Regions from separate parts of the Blautia argi genome, predicted to be linked through region 2. Evidence: predicted binding sites of a transcription regulator. Region 2 holds the regulator's gene; each other region holds the start of a gene.

Region 1 (3,288 bases), 1.2 Mb from region 2:
GCGGTTTAATCTTATCAGATGGTTTTAAATTTCCGCCGTAAAAGCCGCCTTCACAATAAGCCAGAGGATTGGTGGAGGCCTTCATCTCTCCCAGGTAATCATAGGTACGGATATGCAAATTCCGAATCATTTCCAGATAAAAGTCCAGCACTTCGTAAAAATCCTTGTCCTCTGCCCTTGCCTTTGCCAGAATCATAGGCAGATGCAGGCTGACTGCGCCTACATTAAATCTTCCCACAAACACAGGAACATCCTTGTCGTCAGCAGGAGTCATGCCGCCTCTTTCATACCAGGGGCTTAAAAATGCCCTGCAGCCCATAGGGCTGATAACCTTTCCGTATCTCTTATACATACTGGAAATATAACCCTTGCCACTTAAAGACAACCAGTCCGGATACATGGTCTTTGCAGAGCAGGAAATACCTGCCTCAAATACATCTTCCCCTTCTTTGCCTTCTCCGTGAATATTCTCATCATAAAGGAATACGATTTTCGGAAACAGCACCGGTTTTTTATGTCCTTCTCTTCCCTGACCGCCCTTGTGAACCTCCAGAAGAGAAATGCTGCACATTTTCTCAAATTTCTTCATACCCAGACCCAGAGTTACGGTTACAAAAGGATAATCTCCTCTGGAAGAGCCTACGGTGTTTAACTTATATTCAATGCCCTGCCATCCCTGATCAAAATCTCTCTTTACCTTATCCACAGCATACTGCTCTGCTCTCTCCTCAGCCAGAGCCCAGTCTGGATCCACGTAGGAAAGAAATTCTTCTTTGTATTTTACATAACTTTTCTCCGCATAGGGTGCCAGAATCTTGTCCACCTCAGGCACAGTAAAGCCGCCGTACTGCTGGGCAGCAGTACTTAAAATGATATCGCCCATAACGTCAAAAGCCGTATCCAGGGTTTTTGGCTCATTGTACCACACATTTCCCATTTCAAATCCGCCCTTTAACACATTTGCCACATCAAAAAGACAGCAGTTCATGGTATCCAGTCTTGCAGACTGGTCATGGATATAAATATAGCCGTCCTTACATGCCTGCAGCTCATTACGTGTCATAAAGAACTTCCGATACAGCTCTTTATTCAGCTCATTAAAAATCAGGCTGCGTTTTGTGGCAACCAGGGCGCTATCTGTATTGGCATTGCTCTTATCCCCGATATAACGGATAGACTGACTTTTTGTATACACCTCATCCATCATATGAATAAAATCATGCTTATAGTTCCGATAATCTCTGTAGCTCTTGGCAACAGACGGATTGACTCTTTCCAAAGCTCCCTCCACAATATTGTGCATATCCTGAATGGAGATTTCCTCTTTCTCAAGAGAACCTGCCTTCTCCTGGGCATAGCTGCAGATAAACTCCACCTCGTCCTCTTTAAACTTATACATAATTCTGGAGGCGGACTTATTCACTGCCCTGACGATTTTCTGAACGTCAAAATCCTCTTTCGTACCGTCTTTCTTAACTACATACATCATCACTTTCACCTCATACATTTTAAAACACTATATCTGGTATAGCATAATATTTTTCACTTTTCTGCTTCACAACATTTTGTATTCCACAGTATATCACTTTTCACACAGGAAAGAAAGTGGGAATATTGCACAATTCTGTACTAATATCCTCCACTTTCTTCATTTAAGCCTGTATTCAACATACTTCGACAAGTTTCTTTCCCGGAAAAAATTTTTTCCGCTGCCGGTTTTTTCCCGGTTTTCCTTTTATGGAAACCGATTTTGAAAAGAGCATTATTGAAGTTGCACAATTTTATTTTTGTCAAGTGTTTCTTTCCATTTATCCGTCTTTTCTCCCCTGCTATCTGGTGACATTTTTCAGCCACTTATACGTTCTGTAGCGATATACAGAAAATGGAATCTTAATAATTTCATCACTGCACAGCAGAATATAAATCCAAGGCATGGGGATTCCAATGACAAATGCTCCAATGGCTGCTCCTGCAATGGAACACAGCCACATAACACTCACATCTAAAATAAGCCCAAACCTGGTATCTCCCCCTGCACGGAAAATTCCCACAATCATAGTTGTATTGACTGACTGTCCCACAACGTAATAGGACATAATCAGCATCATTGCAGTGAGATAGCTCTTTGCCAGAGGGGTCAGATTCAACAGGCTTCTTACCAGAGGAGAGATGCACAGTATCAGAAGTCCGCCTCCGATTCCGCAAATAACGGCAATCTTTACAAAACGCTTTCCATACTGTCTTGCCAGCTCCTCTTTCTTTTCTCCGATAGCTTTTCCAATCATAATAGCCGCTGCATTGGAAATTCCGAATCCGATGACCATAGAGAGCTGTCTGCATACCTGAGCGACTGAATGTGCCGCTACCACAGAACTTCCCAGATGTCCCACAATAGCAGAAATCGCCGCCATACCTGCACCCCAAGCAAGCTCATTCAAAAGCACGGGAAAGGCATAGGTAAAAAAGTCCTTTCCCAAAGCTTTGTCTTTTACAAACAAATCCTTTATGTGAATTTTTACCACATCATTCATCTTCACTGCATAGAAGACCACAATCAGTACCTCGATAACCCTTGCAAGCAAAGTTCCAAGGGCTGCTCCTGCTGCTCCCATGGCAGGCACACCCAAAAGGCCGAAGATGAAAATGGCATTAAAAATCACATTGGCAACAAGGGAAGTCCCGTATACCACAGTAGCAATCACTACCTTCTCCACACTGCGGATAATATTCAGATACACATTGGTAAAAGCAGACAGCATATAAGAAAATGCCACAATTCTCAGATAGCTGATTCCTGCCTCAATGACTGCCTTGTCTGCAGTAAAAATCCGCATCAGAAGCCCCGGAAAGGCCAGCGCCGCCACAGTAAACACCGCCGCTCCTAAAAGAGAAATCCGAAAAGACATTCCCATAACTTTTTCAATGGTTCTGGTATCCTTTTTTCCCCAGTACTGTGCAGTCAGCACACAGGCTCCAGAGGTCAGTCCGAAAAATAAAAGGGACAGGATAAAATACACCTGATTTGCCAGAGAAACCCCGGAAAGGGCTGTTTCTCCTACTTTTCCCAGCATAATAACGTCCGTAGAGGTAACGCCTACGTTAATCAGGTTCTGGATTGCCATGGGCATCACCAGACGCACAACATTGGAATAAAACCCCTTATCCTCAAGGCTCATATTTCTTTTTAAAATCATTTTTTTAACCTTTCTCTTCTGTTCCTTTCTCCAATCTCCTAAATCTGAATTTCTCCGTCAAATACCACTTCAGCCGGGCCTGTCATATACACCA
Region 2 (3,288 bases):
TTTTCCCCTTCTGCATTGTTGGCATTCATACCGCCCAGAGGTGTGAGGGCAAGACGGCCGTTTCCTTTGATTTCCCGTACCATGGCGCCCAGAGTATCCACATGGGCTTCCAGAAACACGGCGTTTTTTTCATCTTTTCCTCCAAGGTCTACCAAAACGCCGCCTTTTACGGTTTTTTCAGGTTCATAACCAAGAGCTTTGTATTCCTTTATCAGATAATCGGTGACGCCCTTTGTGTATCCGGTAGGGCTGTCAATGGACAGCAGAGCTTTTAAGTGCTTTAAAATAAAATCAGTATAAGTATTCATAAGTAACCTCCTGTAATGTTGTAAGATTATTGTAGACGCTTCCCTTTCCTGCGTCAAGAAGGGAGCAAATTATATTGACATTTAAAAATAAGTGAAAAAAACAAGAAAACCTGTAGAAAAATTTTGCTTTCCCATATATAATAGATACGATACGGATATATTATAGCCAAGGAGGAAGTTAAACCCATGTATGATATGAAAATTTCTGATTCAGTTGTATTTATTGGCGTAAACGACAAAACCATTGATTTATTTGAAAGCCAGTATAAGGTTCCAAAAGGGGTTTCTTATAACTCTTATGTAATTTTAGATGAAAAAGTAGCAGTTATGGACACAGTAGATAAAAGAGCCACAGAGGAATGGCTGGACAACCTGGACAAAGCTCTGAATGGGCGCAGCGTGGATTATCTTGTTATTTCACACTTAGAGCCGGACCATGCTTCCAATATTCAGCGTCTGGCAGAAAAATACCCGGACATGCAGCTGGTAGGAAATGCGAAAATCTTTTCCATGCTGCCGCAGTTCTTTGACCTGGACTTCTCTGAAAGAAAAGTAGTGGTAAAGGAAGGAGATACCTTAAGTCTGGGAAGCCATACTTTACAGTTCTTTATGGCGCCTATGGTACACTGGCCGGAGGTTATGGTGGAATATGAACAGTCAGAAAAGATTCTCTTTTCCGCAGACGGATTCGGAAAGTTTGGGGCATTAGACGAGGAAGAAGACTGGACAGACGAAGCCAGAAGATATTTTATCAATATTGTAGGAAAATACGGCGCACAGGTACAGGCGCTTCTGAAAAAAGCGGCAACTTTAGATATCCAGACCATCTGCCCGCTGCATGGACCGATTTTAAAAGAAAATCTGGGCTTTTACATTGACAAGTACCTGACCTGGAGCAGCTATGAACCGGAAGAAGAGGGCGTAGTGGTTGCTTATACTTCTATTCACGGAAATACAGCCAAGGCAGCGCAGAAAATGGCAGAAATTCTGGAAAGCAAGGGTGCAAAGGCAGTACGTCTTTTTGATCTGTCAAGAGATGACATGTCCGAAGCTGTTTCCAGTGCATTCCGCTATGACAGGCTGGTAGTTATGGCGCCTACCTATGACGGTGCGCTGTTCCCGGCAATGGAGGATTTCCTGTATCATTTGAAAGTAAAGACATACAGAAAGAGAAGAGCCGGTATTGTGGAAAATGGTTCCTGGGCACCTATGGCAGGAAAGCTGATGAAAGCATACCTGGAAGGCATGAAAGATGTGGAAATCTGCGAACCGGTGGTATCTGTGAAATCTGTGATGAAGGAAGCAGATGTGCAGAACATGGAAGCTCTGGCAGAAGCGCTGCTTGCTTAACAGAGGCGTATACAGAAGACAGGAGGACTTTGTTATGAAATGTCCGTTTTGTGGTCAGGAGAATACAAGAGTTATTGATTCCAGACCTGTGCCGGATAATAACTCTATCCGAAGACGGCGTCAGTGCGACGAGTGCGGGAAGCGCTTTACGACTTACGAAAAGATTGAAACCATTCCGCTGACCGTAATTAAAAAAGATCAGAGCCGGGAGCAGTATGACCGTGCCAAAATACAGGACGGCATTATGCGCGCCTGCTATAAACGTCCTATTTCCGTAAAGACCATTGAGAATCTTATGGACGAAATCGAAACCGAGATTTTCAACCGGGAGGAAAAAGAGGTGCCAAGCACGCTGATTGGCGAGATTGTCATGGACAAGCTAAAAGAACTGGACGCAGTGGCATATGTACGTTTTGCATCGGTATACAGGGAGTTCAAGGACATTGATACCTTTATGGACGAACTGAGAAAAATGATGGAATAAAATTGTGCAAAAAGCCTATTGATAAAGACAGTAAAACTGTATATACTAATTTCAGAAAGACAGGAATGCCTTTTAGCAGATGAGTTGAGTGACGGTTCTGACTCAACGGTAGAATAAAAATTGACCGAGTGATGAAAAAAGCGTGGGGAAAGAATCCTCACGCTTTTTGTCAAAAGAGAGAAAATAATTCCCTCATGTTTCCCAAAAGATACTTGCATTTTTTTCTATTCCGTGTATAAAATAACCTTGACAATTACATAATGAGAGAACTGATATGTAAAAGGAGAGAATCATGAAAAAAGTAAGAAATCTTATTATGTTGCTTTTGGTGATGACCCTTACTCTTGTACTTGGCGGCTGTCAGGACAAAAAGGACGGGGAAAAAGAATCTCAAAATGACAGCAGTTCTCAGGAAACACAGGGGGAGCCGACCATGGGCGGTTCCATAGTAGTAGGGATTCCTCAGGATTTAGAGGATAGTCTTGACCCACACAAATCGGTAGCGGCAGGAACGAAAGAAGTCCTATTCAACATTTACGAAGGTTTGGTAAAACCTGATGAACAGGGAAATTACACAGACGCAGTTGCACAGTCCCATGAAATTTCAGAAGACGGAAGGGTGTATACCTTTGCACTCAGACCGAATGTGAAGTTTCATGACGGAAATACGGTAACTGCAGAAGATGTAAAATATTCCATAGAGCGCTGCGCCGGTATCAGTGAGGGTACGACTCCACTGGTAGCGGCGTTTTCTAATGTGGAAAAGGTAGAGATACCGGATTCCCAGACCATTGCCATTACACTCAAGGAGCCGGATACAGAATTTCTGGCGTATCTGACTGTGGCGATTGTGCCGAAAAATGCCAAAGATTTAGATAAAAATCCGGTGGGGACAGGACCTTTTCACTATGTATCACGCTCACCTCAGGAGAATATTGTGATAGAGAAGTTTGCAGATTACTGGGACAGTGAGCATCAGGCATATCTGGACAAGGTCACCTTTAAGGTGGCAGGGGACAGCAATGCCATTGTAACCGGATTAAAGGGCGGTTCCATTGACATGTACCCGAGAATCAATTCCACGGAGTCTGCACAGTTGGCAGGGGATAAGGAACTGGCGATTTACCAGGGCGGCATGAATCTGAT
Region 3 (3,288 bases), 1.6 Mb from region 2:
ATTCTTCCCCATAAAAATCCTCCAGATGCCAGCCCTTAACCTGAAAAATTTCATGAGGGCACATGAGATGCCAGATCTGCCCCATATCCTCTCTGGCTTTTTTCCAGAATAAATCCGGATAGCAGACCGCGGGAAAAATATCATGAGCCTTCATTCTCTCATCTCCGTTATTGGTTCGTATCTGTAAAAATTCCGGTAAATCTCTGTGCCACGCATCCAGATAAACAGCAGCAGCTCCCTGCCGCATACCAAGCTGATCCACTGCCACTGCCGTATCGTTTACCAAACGCAGCCAGCGAATCACACCGCCTGCTGCTCCCTGAAATCCACGGATACTGCTGCCGCTTGCCCTTACTTTTCCAAAATACAGGCCCATGCCCCCACCGAATTTGCTAACCTGGGCAAAATTGTCCAGACTTCTGTAAATACCCTCCAAACTGTCCGGCACTGCATCAATAAAGCAACTGGAAAGCTGGTGATAAGGCTTTCTGGCATTGGAAAGTGTAGGGGTTGCCATAGTAACCTCCTGCCTGCTCAGCATGTCGTAAAACCGCTGTACCCATTCCATGCGACTGCTTCCCTTTGCCTGCGCCTGCTTTTCCTTCATGGCAAGATGAAGGGCAATGCCCAGATACATTTCCTGAGGTGTTTCCAGCGGAACATGTCCTCTGCTGCGGATTACATATCTTTCCAGCAAAAGCTTTAATCCTGAAAAATTAAAAAGTTTATCCCGCTCCGGCTTCAGCATAGCCTCTGCCTGCAATACCTGTTCTCTGGTATAGCTTTCCAGAATATAAGAACCATATAGTTTTTCTTTTGTGAGATATTGAAGCTTTTCATAAAAATTCTTAATTTTTCTATGCCTCATTTCCCGTTCCAGCTCTTCGTGAAATTGGAACAGCAAAAGCCGTGCGCCAATAAATTCCCATTTCGGTGCAATTTCCTCTGTCAACTCCACAGCGGCCCGAATCAGAAGTTCCAGCTTCTGATTCTCTGTCATGCCGTCGCCTGCCAAACTTGCAAAGCGCTCCAACAATCGCTCTAATGCATACTCCTTTTGTGGAAATTCTCTTTCTATATTCTCTAATACAGTTTCCAGTCTTGTATTGTCCGAAAACCATGTTCTCCAATCTACTCTGTCCATTCTTCGTTCTCCCTTTTCATCATACTATATCTAGTGTTTCTGTCATCATATCATACTTCATATATTAATACTAGAGTTTTTTAGTTCAGTATTTAAAAATAAAAACTGCTGTACAAAACAATTCCGGCCTTCCCTGAAAAATGGCAGCTCTTACGCCCTCCATTTTCCAGGCCGTCCCAAATCTGTTTTTATACAGCATCTTTTGTTTTCTTCTCCCGCTTTGCTTCCCAAAGCCTTATAACCTCTTCTTTTTGTTCTTTATCCAGAAACAGATAATAAACACCTCTGTTCTGCAGTTGTATAGACAGCCCAAAGGATACTTTTTTCATTGCCCGAATATCTGTATAGAAAATTTTACTGAGATTTACCCTTCCTCCTTCTCTGGAATAAATTTCCAGAAAATCCTCATACCATTTGTACTCCAGCTTTATACTGCCCTTATTTAGTCGTTTCTCCAACTGTTTTTTCGCTCTGATTTCCATAGCCCATGGAATCAGAAAGCTGGCCAGCAAAAGCACAATTCCGATTTCCACTCCGGTAAGAAAAACCGGTTTTTCAATAAAACTCCAAATCAACAGGCAAAACCCTGCTCCCAATCCAAAATAACGGGCAAAAATTGCCAGCATGCTTTTGCTTGTTTTAGCAATCAATCTAGCATTTGCCTGAGTTTCTATCTGCAGCAGAACCGTATTCTGCGTCTTATTATTTTTCCTCTTCATAGCTTTTTCCCCTTTTTTCGTGCCTTTTCTGCTCTATCATATAATATTCTCCTGTTTTTTTCAATGTATCTGCATTTTTTTCTTTACGCCACGACAAAAATTGTGTAAAGTAAAATTGAAAAAAATGTCTTATACACTCAGGAGGATATCAAATGTCACAGACAAAAGCATCTATTTTTGAATCTGACGGCATACCTGCATTTTCCAAGGCCCTGCCTCTGGCTCTGCAGCATGTGGTTGCCATGATTGTAGGTTGTGTCACTCCGGCAATTCTCATCTCTGATGTTGCCGGTCTGGACGAGAGAAATAAAGTGATTCTTGTCCAGGCAGCATTATTTGTATCAGCCATCAGTACCCTGCTTCAACTCTTTCCTATTTTCAAGGGGAAGAACTTTCAGTTAGGTTCCCGGCTTCCTGTTATTATGGGTATCAGCTTTGCCTATGTTCCCAGTATGCAGGCCATTGCGGAATCCTATGACGTGGGAACCATTCTGGGCGCCCAGGTGATAGGCGGACTTGTGGCTATTTTCGTAGGCTTTACGATTCGCAAAATCCGGGTATTTTTCCCACCTATTGTCACAGGAACTGTAGTATTTACCATTGGTTTATCCCTATACCCCACAGCCGTAAAATATATGGCAGGCGGCGCTTCCAGCCCGGACTACGGTTCCTGGAAAAACTGGCTGGTTGCCTTTTTCACTCTGGCTGTGGTAATTGGCTTAAACCATTTTGCCAAAGGTACTTTAAAGCTTGCGTCTATTTTAGTGGGTATTATCGCCGGCTATATTCTGGCAGCCTGCTTTGGACTGGTAAATTTCTCGGACGTTTCTTCCGCAGGATTTTTCCAGCTTCCCAAACCACTTCACTTTGGCCTGAATTTCGAGCCTTCTGCCTGCATTGCCATTGGCGTGCTTTTCGGAATCAACTCCATTCAGGCAATTGGCGACTTTTCTGCCACAACGGTGGGCAGTATGAACCGGGAACCTGAAACAAAAGAACTTCAGGGTGGTATTGTAATGTATGGTATCAGCAACATTACCGGCGCTCTTTTTGGCGGTCTTCCAACCGCTACCTTTAGTCAGAATGTGGGAATTGTTACAACTACAAAGGTAATTAACCGCTGTGTTCTGGGACTTGCTGCCGTAATTCTTATGATTGCCGGATTTGTTCCGAAATTTTCAGCCCTTTTAACCACAATTCCGCAGTGCGTTCTGGGAGGTGCAACGATTTCTGTCTTTGCCTCCATTGCCATGACCGGAATCAAGCTGATTATGCGCCAGGAAATGAATTTCCGCAATTCTTCTATCGTAGGACTTTCCGTAGCTCTGGGTATGGGCATTACACAGGCTGCTGATTCTCTTGCAACTTTCCCTGCATGGGTGACAACCATTTTCGGAAAATCTCCGGTTGTAATTGCAACTTTGA

The links. The regulator NrdR, encoded in region 2, represses ribonucleotide reductase genes. The targets are predictions, from matches to a motif close to CACAANATNTTGTG.
Region 1: the regulator NrdR is predicted to act here: its motif matches at 1,515-1,528, upstream of nrdD (anaerobic ribonucleoside-triphosphate reductase).
Region 3: the regulator NrdR is predicted to act here: its motif matches at 1,167-1,180, upstream of DQQ01_RS04685 (ribonucleoside-diphosphate reductase subunit alpha).

The regions. Positions count from the first base shown of each region.
Region 1 is NZ_CP030280.1:562,214-565,501, reverse strand. It holds gene nrdD (anaerobic ribonucleoside-triphosphate reductase) at 1-1,489, opposite strand, end outside; gene DQQ01_RS02925 (MATE family efflux transporter) at 1,830-3,194, opposite strand; gene dapF (diaminopimelate epimerase) at 3,233-3,288, opposite strand, start outside.
Region 2 is NZ_CP030280.1:2,683,642-2,686,929, reverse strand. It holds gene DQQ01_RS13095 (M42 family metallopeptidase) at 1-308, opposite strand, end outside; gene DQQ01_RS13090 (FprA family A-type flavoprotein) at 495-1,658, shown strand; gene nrdR (transcriptional regulator NrdR) at 1,693-2,142, shown strand; gene DQQ01_RS13080 (ABC transporter substrate-binding protein) at 2,435-3,288, shown strand, end outside.
Region 3 is NZ_CP030280.1:941,993-945,280, reverse strand. It holds gene DQQ01_RS04685 (ribonucleoside-diphosphate reductase subunit alpha) at 1-1,144, opposite strand, end outside; gene DQQ01_RS04680 (hypothetical protein) at 1,333-1,863, opposite strand; gene DQQ01_RS04675 (uracil-xanthine permease family protein) at 2,016-3,288, shown strand, end outside.